3 regions of the Sodalis sp. RH19 genome follow, and region 2 is predicted to be linked to each of the others. Evidence: predicted binding sites of a transcription regulator. Region 2 holds the regulator's gene; each other region holds the start of a gene.
The links. The regulator PurR, encoded in region 2, represses purine synthesis genes. The targets are predictions, from matches to a motif close to CANGCAAACGTTTGCNTG.
Positions count from the first base shown of each region.

Region 1: the regulator PurR is predicted to act here: its motif matches at 3,667-3,684, upstream of purL (phosphoribosylformylglycinamidine synthase).
Region 3: the regulator PurR is predicted to act here: its motif matches at 1,294-1,311, upstream of rbsD (D-ribose pyranase).

Region 1 is NZ_CP178734.1:283,904-289,122, forward strand. It holds gene murQ (N-acetylmuramic acid 6-phosphate etherase) at 1-561, shown strand, start outside; gene yfhb (phosphatidylglycerophosphatase C) at 754-1,392, shown strand; gene tadA (tRNA adenosine(34) deaminase TadA) at 1,448-1,963, shown strand; gene mltF (membrane-bound lytic murein transglycosylase MltF) at 1,953-3,503, opposite strand; gene purL (phosphoribosylformylglycinamidine synthase) at 3,808-5,219, shown strand, end outside.
Region 2 is NZ_CP178734.1:1,789,374-1,794,592, forward strand. It holds gene ACL2XF_RS08025 (riboflavin synthase subunit alpha) at 1-413, shown strand, start outside; gene cfa (cyclopropane fatty acyl phospholipid synthase) at 667-1,818, opposite strand; gene purR (HTH-type transcriptional repressor PurR) at 2,264-3,280, opposite strand; gene ACL2XF_RS08040 (YnhF family membrane protein) at 3,518-3,607, shown strand; gene ACL2XF_RS08045 (NlpC/P60 family protein) at 3,670-4,563, opposite strand; gene ACL2XF_RS08050 (Grx4 family monothiol glutaredoxin) at 4,975-5,219, shown strand, end outside.
Region 3 is NZ_CP178734.1:4,411,827-4,417,045, forward strand. It holds gene rbsA (ribose ABC transporter ATP-binding protein RbsA) at 1-853, opposite strand, end outside; gene rbsD (D-ribose pyranase) at 861-1,280, opposite strand; gene ACL2XF_RS19865 (hypothetical protein) at 1,478-4,255, opposite strand; gene ACL2XF_RS19870 (sulfate ABC transporter substrate-binding protein) at 4,590-5,219, opposite strand, start outside.

The DNA.
Region 1 (5,219 bases), 1.5 Mb from region 2:
GAGGATAGTCTGACCCTGGCCCGGGATGATTTGCAGGCCATCGGACTGCGCGCCGTGGATATGGTGGTCGGGCTGGCGGCATCGGGCCGTACCCCGTACGCGATCGGCGGTTTGCGCTATGCTGCGGGGCTGGGGTGTCCCACGGCGGCCATTTCCTGCAATCCCGGTTCGCCGCTGGCCCGTGAGGCGCGTATCGCCATTTCGCCCGTGGTGGGCCCCGAGGTGCTGACCGGCTCCACCCGGATGAAGTCCGGCACCGCGCAAAAGCTCGTGCTGAATATGATTTCCACCGGCGCCATGGTGAAACTCGGTAAGGTCTATCAAAATCTGATGGTGGATGTGAAGGCCACCAACATTAAACTGGCGGATCGCGCCTGCCGTATTGTGGCCGAGGCGACCGGCTGCGATACGGCGCGGGCCGGTGAAATCCTCGCGTTGACCGGCTATGCGGTGAAACCGGCGATTTTGATGATCCTCACCGGCGCTGACGCCGACGAGGCGGCGCGCCTGCTGTCGGAGCACCGGGGCTATTTGCGCCATGCCCTTGATGCCGGGAAATAAAACACCGTTTTCAGGGCGCGGTAAATAGGCTACATCCACCAGTACTGTCTACACTGATAACAACCGTATGCGCATGCGCGTATTTTTCCCCTTCCGGCGCCGGACATGTTTTCCGTGGGCCGGCATGATCGTTACCCTGGCGACGGGGACGGACGCCCGGGATCATAAGATATTTTAACCGGAGGAGTTGTTTTGAGTCGCACAGCAGCCTCGCGCATAGTTTTTTTCGATTTGGACGGCACGCTGCATCAACAGGATATGTTCGGTTGTTTTCTGCGTTATCTGCTGCGCCACCTGCCGCTGAACGCCATCCTGGTCCTGCCGGTATTGCCGGTCGTCGGCATCGGGCTATTGGTGAAGGGGCGCTCGGCGCGTTGGCCGATGAGCCTGTTGTTATGGGCAATTACCTTCGGCCACAGCGAAGCCCGGCTTATCAAGTTGCAGCAACGTTTTGTCGTCTGGTTCCGCCAGCGGGTCACCGGCTTTCCCATCGTGCTGCAGCGCCTGAACGACTATTTGGCCAGCCAGGATGCGCAGGTGTGGCTGATCACCGGCTCGCCGGAACCCTTGGTGCAAGGAGTGTACGCCGACGCGCTGTTTTTGCCGCGGGTTAAGCTTATCGGCAGCAGGATGACCCGCCGGCACGGCGGCTGGGTATTGACCCTGCGCTGCCTGGGGCATGAAAAAGTGGCCCAGCTCGAGCGCGAACTGGGCACGCCGCTTAAGCTGTTCAGCGGCTATAGCGATAGCCAGCACGACAGCCCGCTGCTCTATTTTTGCGAACATCGCTGGCGCGTCACCCGCGAGGGCGAGTTAAAACAACTGGATTAAAAAATCCCTTTATCCCTGTATAATCACCGGCTGCGAATCATCCGGGAGAACAGATATGCACGGCGAACAGGGCGACGAAAGCTGGATGCGCCATGCCCTCTCCCTGGCCGGCCGGGCCGAAGGCGAGGGCGAGGTGCCGGTGGGCGCGGTGCTGGTGCTGGACGGCCGGGTCATCGGCGAAGGCTGGAATCGTTCCATCGGGCGTCACGATCCCACCGCCCATGCGGAAATCATGGCGCTGCGCCAGGGCGGGGCGGTGCTTGGCAACTACCGGTTGGTGAATACCACGCTATACGTCACGCTTGAACCCTGCGTAATGTGCGCCGGCGCGATTATCCATGCGCGCGTCGGCCGGCTGGTCTTCGGCGCCAGGGATGAGAAAACCGGCGCGGCGGGTTCGTTGTGCGATGTGCTGCGCCAGCCGGGCATTAATCATTGCGTGGCTATTACCGAGGGCGTACTAGCCGGGGCGTGCTCCGCCCAGCTGAGCGCGTTTTTCCGTGCCCGCCGCGAGGCGCATAAAGCGCGCCGCCTGGCGCTGAAGTCCCAGGACCCGACGATTACGGAATAACGCCGCCGGGCCGGATCCAGGGCGGCGCGGCCACGGCGCCGGTCGCATTGGGCGGGAACAGTCCGGTGATCTGCGGCGGGATTTTCGCCGGCGCCGGGCCGGGCGTCGCGGCCGGTGACGGGGCTAGCGGTTCAGCCTCGGTCGCCGCCAGCTGCGCCGCCTTTTTCTCTTTCTCTTCCAGGTAGCCGTTCAGGCTCATTTCGTAGCGCCGGATATTTTCCACGTAATTGTAGGCTTGCTGGCCGCGCGCATAGCCGTAAGTGGTTTGCTGATAGTAGCGCGGCTGGCTGAGCATCGGCAGGCGCAGCTTGACGTCCACCCAGCTGTCGGGATTGCCCTGCTGCTTTGCCGTCAGGGCGCGCGCGTCCAGCATATGCGCATAACCCATATTATAGGCGGTCAGCGCAAACCAGATTTTTTCATCCTCGGGAATGGTATCGGGCACTTTTTGCATCATGCGTTCCAGATACAGCGCCCCGCCCCGGATGCTTTGTTCAATGTCCAGCCGATCGGTAATGCCCAGGCTATCGGCGGTGGCGCGGGTCAACATCATCAGGCCGCGCACGCCGGTGGGGGAGACGGCCTGGGGATTCCAATGGGATTCCTGATAGGAGATGGCCGCCAGCAGTTTCCAGTCGATTTCCTTGGCATATTGCTGGAACAGCCCTTGCAGCGTCGGCAGCGTGGCGTCGATGGAGGTCAAAAAGGTCTTGGTGTCCACGTAATCAAAACTGCCCACGTGGCCGAGATATTTTTCCTCCAGCCGCGCCATGGTGCCGTCCGCTTCCTGGCCGCTGAAAAAATCCAGCAGGGCGGCGGAAAGGTTGTCGCTATTGCGCCGCGGCAGATACCAGGTGACCGGCTCCTCGTCGCTGACGTCGAAGGCCACGGCCAGTTGCGGATGCACCCGTTGCAGCAGGCCGACGGTCGCCGAATCCACCAGCGTATAATCGAGCTTGCCTTCGGCCACCTGCTCCAGCAGCGCCTTGCTGCTGAGATCGGAGGATACCTCCCATTGCAATTGCGGATATTTTGTTTCCTTCAGGCCGCGCAGCAGCGAGATATGCGCCGACCCGGAGGAGACGGCCAGCCGGCCCTGCAGGGCGCCGAGGTTTTTCGGCCGCGGCTGGCCCAGGCGGTACACCAGTTGCTGGGAAACGTAATAATAGGCGGGGCCGGTGGTAAAACGCTGCAGGCGGTCGTTATTGTAGAGCAATCCGGCGGCGAGCAGATCGGCATCGTCGTTGTCCAGATCGTCGAACAGTTCATTGAGGGTATGGCGCTGGCGGATGACCAGCCTGACCCCCAGATAATCGGCGAAACGCTTCGCCAGTTCGTAATCGAAACCGGTTTGCTGGTTGTTGGCGGTATAAAAGCTCAGCGGAGCGTCGATGGTGCTGACGCGCAGCGTTCCCCTGGCTTTTATCTGGCTGAGTTTATCGTCCTGCATGCTGTGCCAGGGGACGTTTAACCACAACGCCCAGGTCAGCAAGACGGCGATAACGCCGGTCACGACATAATTTAATTTAAAACGCTTCAAATAGTTATCTCTCGCCGGGGCGATTTTATCGCGGTCTGTGATCGCGGTGTTATTATCTTTTTTTCCCTGGGGTCGGAGCATTTTGCTTAACAAAACGCCAAGGTGCAAATTTATTGCATTCCCGCCGCGGGGACGTTTTAACAAGAAGAATCGCAACAATAACCGCGCAAACGGTTTCGTCCGCCGCCGGGATTCTCTATAATGGCGCGCGTTTCCCCCCTGAAGCTGCGCTAAAGATGCGCCCCATGGCAAGCCGTACCCGAGCACCTTTGGTCGCCGGTTCAAAGACGAGAGATCTTTTATTATGGAAATACTGCGTGGTTCGCCCGCTCTGTCGGCATTTCGTATCAACAAGCTATTGTCCCGCTGCCAGGATGCCCGGCTTCCGGTCAGCGATGTCTATGCTGAATATGTCCACTTTGCCGACCTGAGCGCGCCGCTTTCCGCCGACGAGCTTGCCCGGCTGCAACGGCTGCTGAAGTATGGCCCCTCTCTCGCCGAACATGCGCCCCAGGGCCGGCTGCTGCTGGTTACGCCGCGTCCCGGCACATTATCCCCCTGGTCGTCGAAGGCCACCGATATCGCCCATAACTGCGGGCTGGCGCAGGTCAAGCGCCTGGAACGCGGGCTGGCGTTTTATTTCCAGGGCGCGTCGATGACCGGGGACCAGTGGCGGCAACTGGGGACGTTGCTGCATGACCGGATGATGGAAACCGTCTTCAGCGAGCTGGAGCAGGCCCAGGCGCTGTTTGCCCACCACGAGCCCGCGCCGGTGCGCACCGTGGCTATGCTCGCGGACGGCCGCGACGCCCTGGAGCAGGCCAACCAGACGCTGGGGCTGGCGCTGGCGCCGGATGAAATCGACTACCTGCTCGAGGCGTTCACCCGCTTGGGCCGCGATCCCACCGACGTTGAGCTGTATATGTTCGCCCAGGCCAATTCCGAACATTGTCGCCATAAAATCTTCAACGCCGATTGGATTATCGACGGCCAGGAACAGCCGAAGTCGCTGTTTAAAATGATCAAGAACACCTTTGAACAGACGCCGGAGTTTGTCCTGTCCGCCTATAAGGACAACGCCGCGGTCATGGAGGGACCGGCGGTGGGACGTTTCTTCGCCGCACCCGGCAGCGCCCGTTACGATTATCACCAGGAAGCGGCGCATATCCTGATGAAGGTGGAAACCCATAATCATCCCACGGCTATTTCACCCTGGCCCGGCGCCGCCACCGGCTCCGGCGGCGAGATACGCGATGAGGGCGCCACCGGCCGCGGGTCCAAGCCCAAGGCCGGCCTGGTGGGCTTTTCCGTCTCCAACCTGCGCATTCCCGGTTTCGGCCAGCCGTGGGAAGAGGATTTCGGCAAGCCGGATCGCATTGTCAGCGCGCTGGATATCATGACCGACGGTCCGCTGGGCGGCGCGGCGTTTAACAATGAGTTCGGCCGCCCCGCGCTGACCGGGTATTTCCGCACTTATGAGGAGCGGGTCGACAGCCATAACGGCATCGAGCTGCGCGGCTACCATAAGCCCATTATGCTGGCGGGCGGCCTCGGCAATATTCGCGACGGCCATGTGCAGAAAGGAGAGATCACCCCCGGCGCCAAGCTTATCGTGCTGGGCGGCCCGGCGATGAATATCGGTCTCGGCGGCGGCGCGGCGTCCTCGATGGCGTCCGGCCAGTCGGACGCCGATCTCGACTTCGCCTCGGTGCAGCG
Region 2 (5,219 bases):
AGGTGGGGGATGAGGTGAACGTAGAACGCGCCGCCACCTTTAACGCCGAGATCGGCGGACATGTGATGTCCGGGCATATCATGTGCACTGCCGAGATTGTGAAAATCGTGACGTCGGAAAATAATCGGCAGATTTGGTTCAGAATGCCGGACAAAGCGCTGATGAAATATGTCCTGTATAAAGGATATATCGGCATCGACGGCATCAGCCTGACTATCGGCGAGGTGGCGGCCGATAAATTTTGCGTGCATTTAATACCGGAAACCCTGATGCGCACCACGTTGGGTAAAAAAAGGCTGGGGCAGCGGATCAATATTGAAATCGATCCCCAGACCCAGGCGGTGGTGGATACGGTGGAGCGTGTGCTGGCGCAGCGGGAAGCGGCGATTGCCGCGACGTTAAATACCCTTTAACACGCCTGTCTTGAGTGCGGCGTTGGCGGGCCTAGCGTGCCATGGGGCACTCTGGCGGCCAGGAGATGGCCGCTTCGACCCCATCGGCGCGCTCTCCCTTTAACACGCCTGCCTTGAGTGCGGTGTTGGCGGGCCAGGCGTGCCATGGGGCGCTCTGGCGGCCAGGAGATGGCCGCATCGCCCCCATCGGCGCGCTCTCCCTTTACCACGCCTGTCTTGAGTGCGGTGTTAAAGGGCCTGGCGTGCCATGGTATTAACGGGGTACGCGAATACCGCCATCCACGCCTTCCGGGCTGAATAATACCTGCCATAAATGGATATTGCGCGCGCGGAATGCCCCCGCGCAGGCATTCAGGTAATAACTGAACATACGGTAAAAACGGTCGGAGTATTTGTTGGACAGCGCCGGCCAGGCGGCGACAAAACGTTCATACCAGGCCATGAGCGTTTTGTCGTAATCAGAGCCGAAGTTATGCCAGTCTTCCATAACAAAATGCTTTTCGCTGGCATGGGCAATTTGCTGTACCGACGGCAGGCAACCGTTGGGGAAAATATACTTATTTATCCACGGGTCGACATTCATATCGGTGATATTCGAGCCGATGGTGTGCAGCAGGAACAGACCGTCGCGTTTCAGGTTGCGATCGATAACGTCGAAATAGGTGGCGTAATTCTTGGGACCGACGTGTTCGAACATGCCGACTGAAACAATACGGTCAAATTGCATATCCAGATCGCGATAGTCCTGCAGCAAAATGGTGACATCCAGTCCCTCGCAGCGCGTTTGCGCCAGCTTTTGCTGCTCGGCAGAGATAGTGACGCCCTGTACCGATACGCCATAATTCCTGGCCGCGTAGGCGGCAAGCCCGCCCCAGCCGCAGCCCACGTCCAGCAGCGTCAGGCCGGGTCGCAGCTGCAGTTTTTCGCAAATCATCTTCAGCTTATCCTGCTGGGCTTCCTCGAGGGTGGTCGCCTGTTTCCAGTAGCCGCAGGAATATTGCATATAGGGATCGAGCATCTTTTCAAACAGATCGTTACCCAAATCGTAATGTTCTTTGCCCACGATCCAGGCCCGCTTGCGCGACTGGAGGTTCATCAGCCGGGCGGCGGCAATGCGTAAGGTATCTTTTAAATGATGCGGAAGTTTATTCTCCAGACCCGCCCTGAGAACACGCTGGAAAAAAATGTCCAGCCGCTCACACTCCCACCAGCCATCCATGTAACTCTCGCCCAATCCCAAAGATCCATCCTGCAATACGCGCTTAAAAAATCCCGGATTCTTGATTCGGATATCAAATGGTCTTGAACCATTGAGTTCAATACCGGCTTCAGAGAGCAATTCATGGACGATACGGTACCAATCATTATCATGAAAGCTCAGGTCTTCAACGCACGAGGAACTCATAGCTTCTCCATCACCTTTCTTCTGCAGTGCCCCGTCAGGAAAAGCACTCACCATGCCTGCGGGCTTTATAAGAATCCACGGTTATCCGTGGTGTCTGAAGTATCACCATCAACAGAGGAATATAAAGTAAACCTTAGACTGCGACTTAGCCGGGCGCTTTATAAAAGGGTGATGTCATGTTGGAAAACACGACATACTTTTATACAAATTTATTAGACAACTCGTTATAATTGTTAACGATATTGAGTATAAGCCTGCATTTTAATTTAGACAATAGCTAACGCGCTAATGTATTTCCCATTATAACTTAATGATTTCTCTCTGAAACAATAACTCTTTGCACAGAGATCATTATATGAAAAATCTTGTGTCCGAGGCGGACGGCGCTTTACATAGCAACAGACCCTGGAGGCGCCAGCCCGTTGCCCGGGCCTGGCGCGTGGCCTTAAGCGGGGAAGGGACCGTCTGCGACCGAACGGCGTTCAATCAGCGACGGATGGACTTCGATGGTTTTGGCGTTCTCGCGTTTGCTGGTAATCCTATCGAGCAGCATGGTAAGCGCCGCCTCGCCCAAATCCTCTTTAGGCTGATGGATGGTGGTCAGCGCCGGGCTGAAAAAGCACGAATTGCGCACGTTGTCGTAGCCGATGATAGAAATATCCTCGGGTACGCTCAGGCCCATTTCATTAATGGCGCACAGTGCGCCCATGGCCATAATGTCGCCGCCGCAGAAGACCGCGGTGGGACGCGGCGTTTGCGCCAGGATTTGTTTCATCGCCAGGTAGCCGGATTCAGGCTCGAAATTGCCTTGCACAATCCAGCGGTCGTTTAACGGGATGCCGGCCTCCGCCATGGCATGCAGATAGCCGCGGTGGCGGCCGCCGCCGGTGTTGCGCGCCAGCTGTCCGGGAATGGCGCCGATGGCGCGATGGCCGCGTTTAAGCAAATATTGCGTCGCCATATAACCGCCGGCAAAGGCGTTATCGATAATGGTGTCGGTAAAATCACGGCGGGCCTCACCCCAATCCATGACCACCATGGGGATATGCTGATATTCCTCAAGCATATCCAGCAGCGTTTCGGGATACTCGGCGCACATCACCAGCAGGCCGTCGACGCGCTTTTGCGCCAGCATCGCCAGATAGGCGCGCTGTTTTTCGAGATCATTGTGCGAATTGCACAATATCAAGGTATAACCGCGAGCAAAGCAATGGTGCTCAATCGCCTCGATAATTTCGGCGAAATAGGGCGCCTCGCTGGTGCTGGCGAGCAGGCCGATGGACTTGGTGCGATTGACCTTCAGGCTGCGCGCCACGGCGCTGGGTGAATAATGCAGTTGTTTAATGGCGTCCAGCACGGCAATTTGAGTGTCTTGCGCAACAAAACGGGTTTTATTGATCACATGCGAAACGGTGGTTGTCGATACATTAGCGCGTTTTGCCACATCTTTAATGGTTGCCATGCCTTTGATACTCCCGTACGCCCTGGCTGGAATAATGTCTGTCGAAGGCGCAAGCACTTTCCGACGCTGTGGAATTAACCGTTAATTTTCGTTCATCCCGCGCCAAAGTGAAAGTGTTAAATGTGGCGGCTACAGGTTGGGAGCAAGCTTTTTCATCGCTGTTATGGCAAACTGACGATAACTGCTCTGCGGGCCGGTGGATAAGGCCGGCGCCCTGGTTTACGTTAAGGAGATAGAATGGACAGCGATTTAAAAATGTCGTTACTGACCACGGTGTTCTCGCTGCTGGTGATTATTGTCTTCAGCTTTACCGCCGTCATGAACTGACACCCTCTCGGTTCAGATATAAAAAAGAGGAGCCTTGGCTCCTCTTTTTTTCCAGCGCGCCTTCAGCGGATATTTTTCGGCGTGACCACCCGGCGGGCGCCCACGTAATGATCCTGCCAATAATCCTCACTCAGATAGCTGATACGGATATCGCTGCCGGTGCGGGGCGACTGGATAAAGCGACCATTGCCAAGATAGACGCCGACGTGATCCGCCGCGCCGCGATTGGAAATATGGAAAAAGACCAGGTCGCCGCTTTCCAGCTCGTCTTTCTTAACCGGCGCTGCGTCGCGCAGGTGGTACATTTCGTTGGCGGTGCGCGGCATATGGATGCGTACCACATCCTTGTAGGCGTAATAAATCAGGCCGCTGCAGTCAAAGCCGGTATTAGGCGACATGCCGCCCCAACGGTAAGGCTTGCCCATTTGGGAGAGGAGTTTATTCATGGCGGTAAGCTTGGCGGTCTGGTAGCGTTTCTTATGGCTCTCGCTCATCTTTATCGGCTGATCGTTGGCCACCAGTTCTACCGCCGCCTGATCTTTTATCATCCGGTGCCGGCCGTAACCTTTTTTATAGCCTTTTTTCGGCGGAGTGAAGGAGGCTATTTTTTTCGTCGCCGTGGTTTTTGATGCCTTGGCAAGAGGGGACGTTTTGCTTTTCTTCGCGCCGGTTTTCGCCACCGCGGGTTCCAAAGGCCGTTTAACGCCGGCTTTTTCATGCGCCGGTTCCGGCGATTTTTTAATGCTGGCTTTTTCACTGACGGCGGGAGCGCTGGCGACAGGTTTGCTTTTCTTGGCTATTTTTACCGGTTTGCGTTTGCGCCGGTCGCCGGTTTTTGCCGCCGCTGCCTGGGATTTGCGCTGATCGGCATTGACGCCGGCGCTCGGCGCGGCATGTGCCAGGTTCAAAAACAACTGGGTAAAAAGCAACACAAAAAGCGTAAAGCATAAACGCATGATAAACGCTATCCTTATGTGGCCCAAAATAGGGGGTTATCAACACCTCACAGGAATTTAAGCTATTTACCTCGTCATTGCATCATCAATTCACTACTTATTGTGTATAAACGTGAATAAGTTCGATTTTGCTGCATTTAACAGCGTTCAGCGGCGCTTTATTCAACATATTTTGAGGGTGTGCACCGAATGTTTCAGCCCGTTTTGTTCGGCGGCAGGGGGTAAAAGCCGCTACAGTGATAGTATTGCCTGTCCTACGTGGGCGGGCCGGGAGTGAATTGACGCGCCTTTACCGCGCGGGCCGGCAAAAAAACGTTTATTTGTTTAGCCGGTAGTGGCTAAAATGAAGAGACTGCGTGTAATCCCGCACAGTGCAGATAAGGCCAGATGCTGGCTTGAGGAAGCGAGACAATGACGACGATTGAAAAAATTCAGCAGCAGATAGCTGAGAACCCGATTCTTCTTTATATGAAAGGCTCGCCAAAATTGCCCGGCTGCGGTTTTTCCGCACAGGCAGTACAGGCGCTTTCCGCCTGTGGTGAGCGTTTCGCGTATGTGGATGTCCTGCAAAATCCCGATATTCGCGCCGAGTTGCCGAAATTCGCCAACTGGCCGACCTTCCCACAGCTGTGGGTGGACGGCGAACTGGTCGGCGG
Region 3 (5,219 bases), 2.6 Mb from region 2:
CGGCGCAGCCCAGGATTTCCCCCTGGCGCAGGGAGAAACTGACGTCATGCACCCCGGGGCCCGACAGGTGGCTGACCAGCAGGCGCTCCTCGCCCGGACGCTGCGCGACGCGCGGATACTGTTCCTCCAGGCGGCGGCCCACCATCATTTCAATCAGCCTGTCTTCCTGCAGCTCGTTTACCGGCCGTTCGGCAATAAACTGCCCGTCGCGCATCACCGTGACATCGTCGCAGATCTCGAAAATTTCCTTTAGCCGATGGGAGATATAGACAATACCGCACCCCTGCTGCTTCAGTTCGTTTATCACACTGAACAGCGATGCCGTTTCCGTATCGGTTAACGCATCGGTGGGCTCGTCCATGATGATCACCTGCGACTTAAAGCTGATTACCTTGGCGATTTCCACCATCTGCTGATCGCCAATCGATAATTCCCCCACCAACCGGTGGCTGCTATAGGCCAGGTTCAGGCGGCCCAGGAGTCGGTCCGCTTCGCGATACATCCGCTTCCAGTCGATGCCGCCGATACGGTTAAGGAATTCGCGCCCCAGGAAGATATTTTCGGCGATCGTCAGTTCAGGGATCAGGTTAAGTTCCTGATGGATGATACCGATACCGGCCTCCTGCGACGCCTTGGGGCCGCTGAAGGCAACTTCCTTTCCCATAAATATGAGCGTACCGGCATCCTTGCTGTAAATCCCGGTCAACACCTTCATCATGGTGGATTTACCGGCGCCGTTCTCCCCCACCAGCGCCATCACGCGGCCGGGATACACGGTCAGCGCCGCGCCGGAAAGCGCTTTGACGCCCGGAAACGACTTGTCTATCCCGCTCAGTTGCAGTAAGGGTTGCATAAATGCCTCAGAAGGTGACGCCGGAGCAGAGGATAACGTTGGCGAAGGGCGAGCACTCCCCGCTGCGAATAACGGCCCGGCTGTGGGCGGTCTGCGCTTTGAATGCCTGATGGCTGATATAGTCGATGACGATGGTATTGCCCTGCGCTTGCTCCAGCTGGGACAGCCCGGCCAGCAACGCCTGGTGCAGCGCGGGATTATGGGCGGCCATTTCGCTGGCGATTATCGCCCTTTCCACCTGCATCTCACTGGCCACGACGTCGAACACCTGTAAAAAGCCCGGCACGCCCTGGGTCAACGCCAGATCGATCCTGGCGGCTGTCGCGGGTATGGGCAACCCGGCATCGGCAATGACGATTTCATCGGTATGCCCCAAGCGGGAAATCAACGCGGAAACCTCGGCGTTGAGCAGTAATCCTTTTTTCATTGGCAGATCCTCCCAGCGAAACGTTTCGCTGGGCTGAAAATAATCACAAACGGGCCAAGCCACAAGCGGGAAACATCAAAAATGTGATCGCCATCGAAACGTTTCGCTGGACCAGGCGGCACGGCGGCGGCTGGCGTGACCACCGGCGCGTTGTTCATTATCGCCGGATAAAGAGCGGCCGCATCCTTGCCATGGCCTCAGGGCGCCATCTTTTGTTTGATCTCATAAATCACATCGTCCCATCTTTCTTCGCCACGCATGTTTAGACTGTGTTTATAGTCGTTGCCGCTGCGAAAAAAATCTTTTTTAATATCAATGATATCAATGGGGAAAAACATTTCACTTTCTGCATCCCACAACATATTCGCCCCATGGAGATCAGCGTGTATCATATTGACATTATTTAGTTTTTCCAGCATATCGACAAAGCGTTCAACTGCATCGTGCGGCAGGGAGCCCTCGGGAAGTGAATCTAACGTTATGCCGGGAATTTTGTACATTCTGTTATAAAAATTACCATCATTATCAGCAAATACCTTTGCCGATTCCGGGCCATAATATAAACGAAAGCTTTCAGCCTCCTTTTCCGCCAACATTTCAATATCTATATCGGCGTCGCCATCCGGATGTGGGCGCATCATCTTGATATACCAATTGGGATCCTGGCCATCCTGGAAAACGATACCGTAATCACCTTCACCAATCTGCGTACCGAGCAGGAGTTCAAGGTTAACGGATTCGTCATCGGGATCAAACACAGGCACTTTCCGCCCTTGCGCCGGCGCCACATTGACGGCGCTTTCATCAATTTTAAACCGTTTTGCCCAGGGAGGAATTTCACTAAACTGTTCAATATGCAAGGCAAACGAATATTCGTTAAACAGTCCCTCCTGGGGGAAATGGTATTGAGACAGCAGTGTTTTGGCCTGTTCAAGGTCGAACCCATCCAGGTCCTTGAGAATATCCACAGCATGCTTACGCGGCCTGAGTCCCGCCCGGCCGCTCATGCCAATCTTACGGAGATCGTTAATCCTTTCCCTAAAATTTTCGACATGAAATTTATTTTTCTTGAAGCGAAGGTTGATTTTTCGATGATTATTCATCAGAAAAAACTTGTATGCGGTTTGCGGATACCTTTTCACTTTAAAATATTTATTTTTAATTTTCAGATATGAATTATTATTTATATCCCAGCGCAGGCCAAGCTTATCAGGCGTGGACAAATCGAACGCGTTGACGCTCTCCCCGACAATATCCTTGGCAATGGCGCGTCGCAGCGTTTTGGCGACATGGATTGACGTCGGCGCTTCAAACAACCAGCGGCGACCGTCAAACTCGACGGGATGGCCGCGCCGGCCAGGCATAGCCCGATTAAAAATTTCATATTTAAGGCCTCTTTTGGGCACTACCGCCGCGCGCACAGGCACTAATTCTCCCTTCAGCTCAACCACCCTCATTATGACATTATCACCCATAGCCATTGTGTCTTTTGACCTGACTTCAATAATTTTACCGGCACCATAGTGTTTGGGATTAAGGTTATCAACCTGAATATATTCATAGGCGCCGTCAAACCTCACCTTGAACGACTTAATTCTTTTCTCTTGTCTAAACGTGAAGGCGGGTTTGTTATTGTGTGTGCCAAGATGCCAAGAATGGCTGATTTTTTCATGATATACCGGAATCCGGGATTCCGTTCCGTCATGGTTCCGCAATTTCACTTCGTGGGTTCTTTTCCCCGCGCTATACTTAAGTTCATAATTCTCGCCATATAATTTAATAAATTTCTTACCGTTTTGTACTGTATAATCAACTCCCTGCCCTTCAGGCACATCTCCGTCGATATGGATCTTATCATTTATCGCGTCATAAAAAACTTTCCGGCCAGTTTTAGCGTTATTACCCTGCTGCCCAGGTGGAATAATGTATTCACCCGCTTCTGTTTGCCGAACACGCTGGATGGCGCCATCCAGGTCAACGGCAAGATGTTTGACAGTATTGATACCGGTCGGATATTTTTCGTGAACAAATACCCCGTCTGGATCAAAGGCATTTGCCTTTTGCAATTCCCGTGGTTTGTGATGTAACAGTGGATTTGAAAAACCCCTGCGGTCGGTAATGCCAACCTCGGTATTGAACAGCAGATTGGCCATTTCCTCAGCCGAAAATTCGTTCCTGACGCAGTTGCTGTCACCATTGATGGAATGGCCTGATACAGACAAGGCTTTTGCCGAAGTATATTTTATAATCGGGTACGCGCCAATAGTGTAAATCCCGAAAATGATGTCATGACCAAGATTGACAACTTCAAACAGTATGGCTCCTATTTCAGAAAGTTCACCATTACCCCAGATCCACTCCTTAAGTTTTTCGGCGAAACCACGAACGGGATTCCTGATATATTCGCCGGTGACAAGCAGACTATCCCCCAATACTTTCCCTTGGTTGGTTTTGGTCCTGATATGGCAATTCTTTTCAATATAATCCCGGTAATCCTGTTCTTGCAGACCGGCTGAGATATCTAAAGATATTCGCTTCTGTCTAAAAGACTTATCCTTTTCTGGCGAAATATACATAAACGCAATCGCGTCTTGACCGATGCCATGCTCCGCATAGCCTTGTCCCGCGCTTAACATGTTAAACAGTAGCCGTTGTGGTGCCTTGCCCTTCATTTCATGGATGCTGTTTGCGGGGGGTGGCGCCGCCGGGCCTGTGGGCGCGGCCTGGCGAGAAAGCAACGGGGAAACGGCGCGCCCGGATGGCCGCACGGCTGCCGGCGCCAGGCTCACTGATATATTGGTGGCCAGCGTGAGCGCCTGAAGCATGAGATGCGCCCTGGCGCCCACGACCCCATCGCCTGGCGACGCGGCCATGCCGTTCAATTTTTGCTGGATTTTTTTATTACTGACATAATCGTGAGTCTGGCTGTGGTAGCGTCCGATATGTTCCCTGTGCTGAATAGCGGATGATGGCATAATGTGAATCCCTTCCCTCCCTCTATCATGATGTTATTCAAGTCGCAATGACCTTTGCCAAGGCAAAAAACCCTTAATCATGACAAGCCGGGTGTTCATTAATTGAGAATTTGGTGCTGTTATCCATATGTTGCATAAAAAATTAGCGGGAGATAATTAAAATATGGAATACAGTGGGTTAACGATAGATTAACGAAGCGGCCAGCCCTTGTGCCGGCGGCAGACCGCGCTGCGGGATATTTTAAACGGCTGTCATACAAATCATAAAAATGCCGTACGGTGTCGCCGCACGGCATTTTTTTAAGATAAAACTTCGTATTGAGTTAATTTATAATTAACGCTGGCTGATTTGATCGTAACTGCCACCGGTGGAGAAATGGACTTTTTGCACTTTCTGCCAGTCGCCGAAGTCATCCTTAAGGGTAAATAATTTAATCTGCGGAAACTCCTTGGCGAACTCTTTAGCGATTGCCGGATCGCGCGGGCGATAATAATTCTTGGCGGCGATACGTTGACCTTCGGTTGAATAAAGATACTTCAGATATTCGGTCGCGATGTCACGCGTGCCCCGCTTGTCGACCACCTTGTCAACCACCGATACGGTAGGCTCAGCCAGGATGGATTCACTTGGCGCCACGATATCGAATTTATCTTTGCCGACTTCATTGACGGCCAGCAGCGCTTCGTTTTCCCAGGCGATCAGCACATCACCGATGCCGCGTTCCACAAACGTATTGGTAGAGGCACGCGCGCCGGAATCCTGTACTTCGACGTTTTTAAACAGGGCCTTGACAAAGTCCTGGGCCTTCGCCTGATCGTTATTATTATGATGCAGGGCGTAACCCCAGGCAGCCAGGTAATTCCAGCGCGCGCCGCCGGAGGTTTTCGGGTTTGGCGTAATGACCGAAATACCCGGTTTAATCAGATCCGGCCAGTCATGGATCTGTTTAGGATTACCTTTACG